Regions from separate parts of the Pseudomonas sp. YH-1 genome, predicted to be linked through region 3. Evidence: riboswitches for the same ligand, from Rfam matches in the RefSeq annotation. Region 3 holds a riboswitch; each other region holds the start of a gene.
The links. A riboswitch is a leader RNA that binds a small molecule or an ion and turns the genes downstream of it on or off. The one in region 3 is predicted to bind cobalamin.

Region 1 (3,265 bases), 2.6 Mb from region 3:
CCTCGCTGGCAACCGCGGAATCGTTGACCGCCTCGGTGCCTTTCATGGCCGTACCATCCCCAGGCTGCACGGCCTCACCGGCGATGCGCTCGATGATCTCCAGCCCTGCTTCCTCGGCGATCATCCGCGCCTCGGGCGTCAGAATGCAGCGCGGCAGCTCGACTTCGAGCGAACGCTGCCCGGCGGCAATCGCCTCGCGCACGGAGCCCGCGGTAATCAGCTTTTTCATGGATACTTTTCCTCAAGCGGAGCGCGTCCGTGCAACACCTGGCGCAGACGCTCGATACTGGTGGGGTCGTCCTGGGCGACGCGCAGGATCTCGCCATGGATGCCGTGCCGCCGCATCAGGGACTCGGCCGCATCCGGGTCCGCGTCGGCCAGGTCGCACTTGCTGATCACACCGACCAGGCGCTTGCCCGAGTGAATGTCGAGCAGTCCCGGCGGCAAACGACACTCCGGCTCATTGGCCGGATGCACGTAGACCAGGGTGTCCACGTTGTCGGTGCTGGTAATCAAGGCCCGGTACAGCCGTGGATGACTGATGAACTCGCCGGGGGTATCCATCGCACCGCACAGGTCGAAGTCCAGGGCCTGGGTCTTGCGCGGCGTTTCGCGGCGGCCGCGCAGGGCGTTGAACAAGGTGGTCTTGCCCGCTCCCACGCCGCCGACCAGGGCATATCGATGGGTCTGCATGCTCAACTCCGGGTCACCGGGCAAATGGTGTAGGCGAGCAGGCGGTCGAGGTTGGCGCAGGTACGCTCCAGCGCTTCTTCCACCGCACCGACGCTGCCATAGAGGACCAGTGCGCCGCTGAAGCGATCGAGGAAGCCGATCTGCACATTGGCGGCCTTGGTGGCGAAATCACCCGCGATCATCGCCGTCTCGCCGGGGGTGAGCGTCATGATGCCGATGGCCTCGGCGCCAGGGACGCCGATCTTGCTCGACAGGTCTTCCTGCGGATGCGCAATCAGGTGTGCCAGGGTCACCTGCTTGCCTGGCACAAACTCCTGAATGATTCGTTCTCTGCTCATCGGGCGCACCTCTTGTCCATGAACAAAAGGCTAACCAAGGGGGGCAGACCAGCCCTATCGAAAATCGGCAAACTTTTCAGCGGATCGACAGAGTTCGAGCGGGCCATCGCGCCCATGGGCACGACCTGGGCGATTTCGTCGCAGCCCGCAATAGGTCGGCAAAGCCCCTGCCAGATGGGCTGGCGGCGAGTCGTCGGAAAGCGTTGGCACAGCGCAGCACGAGCCGTCGATCGCCGCTGCCCTTGCTCATCGCAGACCTTGGTCGTATGGTTCGCCCCGTTTTCGTTCGAGGTAACGGGAAGCAGGTGAAAGACCTGCGCTGCCCCCGCAACGGTAACCGACGCGATCCTTCATGGATTGCAGCATCGCCAGTAGCCACTGCACGACTGTGGGAAGGCGGCGATGTGACGTCGGCAGCCCGGAGACCGCCCTCGACACGCCCCGACAGGTGTTGCGGAGGGCCGCACCGTCAAGTGCGGCCTGCCGCCCTTGCCACGCCCTCCTCGAAAGTCATCCGACCGCTTTTGAGGACGCTCCATGAAACTGACCCGACTCGCCCTGGCCACCAGCCTGCTGCCCGGCATGGCCTTCGCCGCTGGCGACATCTACACACTCTCCGACCAGGTGATCACCTCCGCGCGCCAGGCCCAGCCGCGCGCCGAAGCCACCTCGGCCAACAGCGTATTCACCCGTGCCGACATCGAACGCCTGCAGGTGCGCAGCGTCCCCGCCCTGCTCGCCCGCGTGCCCGGCGTGCAGATGGGCAGCTCCGGCGGCGTGGTCTCGTACTCCGTGCGTGGCACCAGCACCGCGCAGACCCTGGTGCTGGTGGACGGCCAACGCGTCGCCTCGGCCAGCAGCGGCATCGCCCGCCTGGACTACCTGAGCATCGACAGCATCGAGCGTGTCGAAGTGACCCGTGGCCCGCGTTCCGCGCTGTACGGCGCCGATGCCATCGGCGGCGTCATCCAGATCTTCACCCGCCGCGGCGAAGCCGGCCTGCACCCGGAAGTGCGCCTGGCCGCCGGCAGCCACGGCACCTTCGAGCGCAGCCTGAGCCTCTCCGGCGGTAACGAGCAGACCCGCTACAACCTCGGCGGCAGCCTGGACGAGAGCCAGGGCTGGGACCGCACCAGCGACAACGTCGGCGCCGACAACGACCACGACGCCCAGCGCAACAAGGCCGTGCACCTGAACCTGGACCATCGCTTCAGCGAGGACTGGAAGGCCGGCCTGAACCTCAACGACCAGCGCGGCAAGAACGAATACGACGACGCCTACAACTTCGAGCCGGGCTCGCCCCGTGACGAATTCCGCGTCAGCAGCTACAGCGCCTACCTCGACGGCCAGATCACCTCGATGTGGAACAGCCGCCTGGAGCTGGGTCGCAGCTATGACCGCAACAAGGCCGTGGGCGCCGCCGACAGCTGGAACAACGGCACGCTGGAAACCACCCGCCACTCGGCGAGCTGGCTCAACCGCCTGCAACTGGACGAAGCCAACCAGCTGGCCCTGGGCGCCGACTGGTACGAAGACAAGGTCGACGGCACCACCGATTTCGCCGAGGACCAGCGCAGCAACCGCGCCTTCTTCGCCCAGCACAGTTTCAAGGGCGACAGCTTCGGCACCGAGTTGGGTATCCGTCACGACAACAACCAGGCCTATGGCAGCCAGAACAGCTGGAACGCCGCCTTCAGCCTGCCGGTGGGCGACAGCCAGACCTGGATCGCCAGCTACGGCGAAGGCTTCCGCGCGCCGACCTTCAGCGACCTCTACTACCCCGGCGCGAGCAACCCGGACCTGAAGGCCGAGACCTCGAAGACCTACGAGCTGCAATGGCGCGGAGACTTCTCCGGCACGCACCTGGAAGCCTCGCTGTACCGCACCGAGATCGATGACCTGATCGCCTGGGACAGTACCAGCAACCAGCCGGAGAACATCAACAAGGCGCGCATCGATGGCTTCGAGGCCAGCGTCGCCCGCGAGGTACTGGGCTGGCAGGCCGCACTCGGCCTGAGCCTGATCGACCCGCGCGACCGCGACACCGGCCACACCCTGCCCTACCGCGCGCGCCGCACCCTGAGCCTGGACCTCGACCGCCAGTTCGGCGCCTTCGGTGTCGGCGGCACCTGGCGCGCGGTCAGCCAGCGCTACGACGACGCCGCCAACACCCGCGAGCTGTCCGGCTACGGCGTGCTCGACCTGCGCACCAGTTGGTTGGCCAGCAATGAAAT
Region 2 (3,265 bases), 2.4 Mb from region 3:
CCCGGCTCATCGCTCAAGGCGACGCGCGCGAAGACCAGCGCACCGTGGGTCACGTCCGGATCGTCGCCGGCATCCTTCAGCGTACCGGCTTCGGCGCCGCCAGCGATGAGGCGGCAGAACTCCAGGCGCAGGGTCGCGCGGCGCTCTTTCGGCAGGGATATCTGCGCGGCGTCCAGCGCCTCACCGGTGAGCAGCAGACGCGCCGCCGCCAGGCTGGTGGCGGTAGCGCAGCTGCCGGTGGTGTAGCCGCTGCGCAGCGGGCGGGGTTCTTCCGGGGTTTCGTCACGCATGACTACGCGCACCGCAGGATGGGTGGGGCGAAGCGATACCCATGCAGTCGTGGTACGAAAAACGCTTCATTCCTTCCAGACTTCCAGCAGGGTGATCGGCAACGCCGCGCGCCAGGTATCGAAGCCGCCGAGCGGCTGGGCCTGGGACACCGACAGGCGGGTCAGCTCGCCGCCGATGCGCGCGCGCCAGCTCAGCAGCATGGACTCGCTCTGCAGGGTGACGGCGTTGGCAACCAGACGACCGCCGGGCTTGAGTTGCTCCCAGCATTGCTCGAACACGCCGGGCAGGGTCACGCCACCGCCGATGAAGATCGCGTCGGGGCGCTCCAGCCCCTGCAAGGCTTCCGGCGCGGCGCCGCAGACCAGTTGCAACGCCGGCACGCCGAGGCTGTCGCGGTTGAAGCGAATGTGTTCCTGGCGCCCATCGTTGGCTTCGATGGCCAGCGTGCGGCAGCTCGGATGCGCGCGCATCCATTCGATACCGATGGAGCCACAGCCGGCGCCGACGTCCCAGAGCAGCTCGCCGGGCCTGGGCGCCAACCGCGCCAGGGTCACGGCGCGCACGTCACGCTTGGTCAGTTGGCCGTCATGGCGGTAGGCATCGTCCGGCAAACCGCTGGTCAGCGGCAGGCGAACCGCATCGACACCCGCGACGCAGTGCACAGCCACCAGGTTCAGCGCAGCGGTCTCGCTCTGCGACCAGTCGCTGGCAAGCCCGTCGATGCGTCGCTCCGCCTCACCGCCGAGGTGTTCCAGCACACTGAGGCGACTCGCGCCGAAACCGCGTTCGCGCAGCAGAGCGGCAATGGCGGTCGGGCTGCCGCCATCGTTGCTGAGGATCAGCAGCCTGGCGCCGTCATGGATCTGCGCGTTGAGTGCGGCCAATGGGCGCGCCACCAACGACAGCAGCGTGCAGTCCTGCAATGCCCAGCCCATTCGTGCCGCCGCGAGAGAAGCGGAGGATGGCGCGGAAAGCACGAGCATTTCCTCGGACGGAATCTGACGGGCAAGGCTGGCACCGACGCCGAACAGCATCGGGTCGCCGCTGGCCAGTACGCAGGTCGGTTCGCCACGCCGGCGCAGCACCGGTTCCAGGCTGAACGGGCTCGGCCAGGCCTGGCGACGGGCGCCCAGGCAATGCGGCAGCAACTCCAGCTGGCGGGGCGCGCCAATCACTTCACTGGCGGCGAGCAGGGCGCGGCGCGCGGCCTTGCCGAGGCCGGCATAACCGTCCTCGCCGATGCCGACGATGGTCAGCCAGGGCGTCATGAAAATTCCTCGGGGTGCGACGATTGATCCGACGGGCAGGCTTTTCCTGACATCGGGCAAAGCAGGCATAATACCCGCTTCGTCGGTGCTCGTAGGACGCTTCGCCTTTGTGGCGAGGTTTCTCAGAGCCGAAGAGGGAACACGGTTAAGCCGTGGCTGCCCCCGCAACTGTAAGCAGCGAGTCCGCGCAATGCGGCGACACGAGAACGAGGTTCCGTGCCGCCGGCCAGGCCACTGGGAAACCGGGAAGGCCGCGCTGGATGAGGACCTGCCAGCCAGGAGACCTGCCGACGAAACCAGTCGCGCGTGCAGACATCGAGCGGGGTGTATCGGTGTCGTGAAATCCCCCTGGGGGGATTCGCAGGTCACCGCGACCCAGCCCTGGTGACCTCCGTGCAAGACTCCTCAGCCCTGCCCGTCCGCCCGCATGCCTGCCCCGGCCTGCTGCGCATCGTGGCCTCCCGCGATGGCGGCATCTGCCGTATCAAGCTGCCTTGTGGGCAACTCGACGCCCGCGCCGCGCGCGCCATCGCCCAGGCCGCCGAGCGCCACGCCGACGGTGTGCTGGAAGCGACCAACCGCGCCAACCTGCAGATTCGCGGCGTGCAGGCTGGCGCCGAACATGCGCTGAGCCATGAGCTGCTGACCGCCGGCCTCGGCCCGCGTGAGCTGGCCTCGGACGATGTGCGCAACCTGCTGGTCAGCCCGGCGCTGGGCCTGGATGCCTCGGCGATGTTCGACCCTGCGCCACTGGCCTGGCAGTTGCTCGACCTGCTGGAGCGCACCCCACGCTTCCACGGTCTGTCTCCCAAGTTCGGCATTCAGCTGGACGCCGGTGAAGCGCTGGCGATGCTGGAGCACCCCAACGACCTCTGGCTGTCAGCCATGTCCGACGACGCGGCACCGCTGTTCGCCTTCGGTCTCGCCGGCTGTCCGCCGCAGCGCGAGACGGATCGTCCCGCCCTCGCCGCCGTGTCCGCCGAGCAGGTACCGCTGCTGGTGGAAAGCCTGCTGCACCTGTTCCTCGATCTCGCCGGCGACGGCCAGACGCGCATGCGCCACCTGCGCGAGATGCTCCGCGATGAAGTACTGCTGGAGCGCCTGCAGCAACGCCTGCCTTTCCAGTTGCACCTCGGGCCGGCTGTGGATAACTGGCGACGTCCTGCACCGCGAGCATTCGGCCATCTCGGGATTCAGCTACAGCGCCAGCCGGACCGCGCCATGGTCGGTGCGGGATTCGTCCTCGGACGCCTGGACAGCACCACGCTGTTCGGCCTGGCCGACCTCGCCGAGCGCTTCAGCGGCGGACAGCTGCGTCTGACGCCCTGGCAAAGTCTGATCCTCCCTGGCGTGGCACCCACCGATGTCGCCGTCGTCCTCGGCGCGCTGGCCAACCTCGGCCTGGTGATCGACGCCGCTCAACCGCTCTCGCGCATCGTCGCGTGCAGCGGCTCCACGGGTTGCGCACGCGGGCTGGCCGACACCAAGGCCGACGCCCTGCGCCTGGCCACACGCCTGCGCCACGCAGCCCAGGCCGGCGTGCACCTGTGCGGCTGCCCGCGTTCCTGCGCCGCCGCCCACGTTGCCCCCTACACCCTGCTGGCCGTCGCCGACGGCCGCTATGACCTGTTCCGCCGCGCCGATGGCGTGGCCGGCTTCGGCCAGCCGCTGGCGCGCAACCTTTCCCTCGATGCCGCGGGCGACCT
Region 3 (3,265 bases):
CGCGACAGTTTGGCGTGTTCGATCAGCGGCAGGCAGATGTTCTCGCTCACGGTCAGCGAGGAGAACAGCGCGCCGTTCTGGAACAGCACGCCGAAGCGCCTTTCCAGTTTCGAACGCTCCAGCGGCGGCAAGGCAGGCAGGTTCTGCCCGAAGACATGCACGCTGCCTTCGCTGGGCTGGCGCAGGCCGATGATGCTGCGCAGCAGCACCGACTTGCCGGTGCCCGAACCACCCACTACGCCGAGGATCTCGCCCTTCATCACGTCGAGGTCGAGGTGCTCGTGCACGGCGTGGGTGCCGAAGCGGTTGGCCAGGTCGCGGACGACGATGATCGGTTCGCTCACCAGCCCATCTCCATGAAGAACAGCGCGAACATGGCATCCAGCAGGATCACCACGAAGATCGACTGGACCACGCTGGAGGTCGTGTGCTCGCCCACCGACTGCGCGCTGCCGCTGACGCGGAAGCCTTCCAGGCAGCCGATCACGGCGATGATGAAGGCGAATACCGGGGCTTTGACGATGCCCACCAGGAAGTGCTGCACGGCGATGTCGTTCTGCAGCATGTAGAGGAACATGCGCGGCGAGATGTCCAGGCTCAGGGCGCAGACCACGCCACCGCCGAAGATGCCGGAAATCATCGCCAGGAACGTCAGCATCGGCAGGGTCAGCAGCAGCGCCAGCACCCGCGGCAGTACCAGCAGTTCTACCGGGTCCAGGCCCAGGGCCTGGATCGCGTCGATTTCCTGGTTGGCCTTCATCGAACCGATCTGCGCGGTGAAGGCGCTGGCGGTGCGGCCGGCAATCAGGATGGCGGTGAGCAGTACGCCGAACTCGCGCAGGAAGGAGAAGCCCACCAGGTCGACGGTGTAGATCGCCGCGCCGAATTTCTGCAACACCGTGGCGCCGAGGAAGGCCACCACTGCACCGACCATGAAGGTGAGCAGGGCGACGATGGGCACGGCGTCCAGGCCGGTTTCCTCCATGTGCGCGGCCAGCGAGGTCAGCCGCCAACGGCGCGGACGCAGCAGGTTGCGCAGCAGGGTCTGGAGAGTCAGGCCGATGAAGCCCAATACACCGATCAGGTGGTCCTTGAAGGTGACGGAGGCAATGCCGATCCGCTCCAGCACATCGACCAGCGCATTGCCGGGCGGCGGGGCCTTTTCGTCGAGCCGGCACTGGGTGATCGCGCTGCCGACAGTGCGCAGCAGCGCCTGGCGTTCGGCGGGCAGGTTGCGGGCGATCTGATCGAGTTGGCTCATGCGTGCGCTGCCGATGATCTCGGCGAGCAGGGCGGCACCGGCGGTATCCAATGCGCCGAGGCCGGCGAAGTCCAGCGCGCCCGGGGACTCGGCAGTGCGCTGTGCGGCCACCTGAGCTTCGAGCGTGGAGAAATGCGCAAGCGTCCAATCACCACTGATGCGCATCAGCGGTGGATTGGCGGTGGCGTCGAGCTGGAGCTGGCCGGGTAGGGCAGTCGTCGTCATGAGTCGCATTCTAGCGAAGTTATGCGGCCTGACCACTTGACTTGTGTGACCCATTTTAGAGCCTTTGTGGTTCTGAGGGCGGGCCCCGGCGACATCCTGTTCAATTGACGCCCCAGCCCGCCAGCCACTAAGCTGCGCGCCTGCTTCAGGTGCTCTCGGCGCAAGCCGCGAGTGAAACAGGGAAGCCGGTGAAGTCGATGCACAATCGATCATTCCGGCGCTGCCCCCGCAACGGTAAGCGAGCTTCGAACCGCAATCCGCCACTGTGCCATTGGCATGGGAAGGCGCGGTTCCTTCGGAAACGCCAGGCGCTTCCACTCGCGAGCCCGGAGACCGGCCTGCTGCATCGCATGGCATCGCGGGAGGCGCTGCCGACGTCGGCGCTGCGCGCCGCGCGTTGCCGTCCTCCGCCTGCCCCGACTGGTCAGTGCCGCGCGGGTGAGAGCGGCGGAGAATCCTTCAGGTGAAATCCCTATTCCCCGGGTCGACAGCCTTCGTGCTGGGCGATCTCTTCTGCATGGCGCCTGCGCGCGCCAGCGGTACATCCCTGCCTGTTCCATCCCCCGTTCGCTGCCACCCGGCCGGCAGCCTGACGCCTGTGCAATCGCTTTCAGGAGCCACTTCTCATGACTGAATCCCCGGAAAAGGACGACCGCCACCGCTCGCGCATGCAGCGCAAGAAGGCAGTGATTGACGAGAAGATCGCCCAGGCCCAGGGGGAGCGCGGTGTGTTCCTGGTCAACAGCGGCAACGGCAAGGGCAAGAGCAGCTCGGCGTTTGGCATGGTTGCCCGCGCGCTGGGCCATGGCATGAAGGTGGGCGTCGTGCAGTTCATCAAGGGCGCCGCGACCACGGGCGAGGAAGCGTTTTTCCGCCGCTTCCCCGAAGAAGTCAGCTTCCACGTCATGGGCGAAGGCTTTACCTGGGAAACCCAGGACCGCCAGCGCGACATCGCCAAGGCACAGGCGGCCTGGGACGTGGCGCGGCAACTGCTGAGCGACCCGCAGGTCGGCCTGGTGGTGCTGGACGAAGTGAACATCGCCCTCAAGCACGGCTACCTGGAACTGGACACCGTGTTGGCCGACATCGCCGCACGTCCGCCGATGCAGCATGTGGTCGCTACCGGCCGCGGCGTGCAGCCGGCGATGACCGAGGCGGCCGACACCGTCACCGAGATGGGCCTGGTGAAACACGCCTTCAAGGCCGGTATCAAGGCGCAGAAAGGGGTGGAATTCTGATGCATCCCGTTGTGGCGGAGCACGCTCGATGACCTCGCGCCAATGCCCCGCACTGCTGATCGCCGCACCCGCCTCCGGGCAGGGCAAGACCACCGTGACCGCCGCCCTGGCGCGCCTGCACACGCGCCTCGGGCGCAAGGTGCGGGTGTTCAAGTGCGGCCCGGATTTCCTCGATCCGATGATCCTCGCCCGTGCCAGTGACGCGCCGGTCTACCAGCTGGACCTGTGGATGGTCGGCGAGGAGGAGAGTCGCCGCCTGCTCTGGGAGGCGGCCGGCGAGGCCGACCTGATCCTCATCGAGGGCGTGATGGGCCTGTTCGACGGCTCGCCCTCGGCGGCCGATCTGGCGCGGCGCTTCAATGTGCCGGTGATGGCGGTGATCAACGGCCAGTCCATGGCGCAGACCTTCGGCGCGATGGCCGTCGGCATGGCCACCTATCAGAGCGACCTGCCGTTCTCCGGCGTGCTCGCCAACCGCATCGGCAGCCAACGCCACCGCGACCTGGTGCGCGACAGCCTGCCGGAGTGGATTCGCTGGTAC

Region 1: another riboswitch for cobalamin. It lies ahead of ACKI1H_RS09250 (TonB-dependent receptor domain-containing protein); the one in region 3 lies ahead of cobO (cob(I)yrinic acid a,c-diamide adenosyltransferase).
Region 2: another riboswitch for cobalamin. It lies ahead of cobG (precorrin-3B synthase); the one in region 3 lies ahead of cobO (cob(I)yrinic acid a,c-diamide adenosyltransferase).

Annotation. Positions count from the first base shown of each region.
Region 1 covers NZ_CP178184.1:1,950,272-1,953,536, reverse strand. The annotation lists gene eutQ (ethanolamine utilization acetate kinase EutQ) at 1-229, opposite strand, end outside; gene ACKI1H_RS09260 (EutP/PduV family microcompartment system protein) at 226-693, opposite strand; gene eutS (ethanolamine utilization microcompartment protein EutS) at 696-1,031, opposite strand; cobalamin riboswitch at 1,285-1,474, shown strand; gene ACKI1H_RS09250 (TonB-dependent receptor domain-containing protein) at 1,569-3,265, shown strand, end outside.
Region 2 covers NZ_CP178184.1:1,803,468-1,806,732, reverse strand. The annotation lists gene ACKI1H_RS08530 (cobalt-precorrin-5B (C(1))-methyltransferase) at 1-290, opposite strand, end outside; gene cbiE (precorrin-6y C5,15-methyltransferase (decarboxylating) subunit CbiE) at 357-1,559, opposite strand; cobalamin riboswitch at 1,626-1,865, shown strand; gene cobG (precorrin-3B synthase) at 1,944-3,265, shown strand, end outside.
Region 3 covers NZ_CP178184.1:6,114,023-6,117,287, reverse strand. The annotation lists gene ACKI1H_RS28215 (ABC transporter ATP-binding protein) at 1-344, opposite strand, end outside; gene ACKI1H_RS28210 (ABC transporter permease) at 341-1,486, opposite strand; cobalamin riboswitch at 1,617-1,842, shown strand; gene cobO (cob(I)yrinic acid a,c-diamide adenosyltransferase) at 2,113-2,724, shown strand; gene ACKI1H_RS28200 (cobyrinate a,c-diamide synthase) at 2,753-3,265, shown strand, end outside.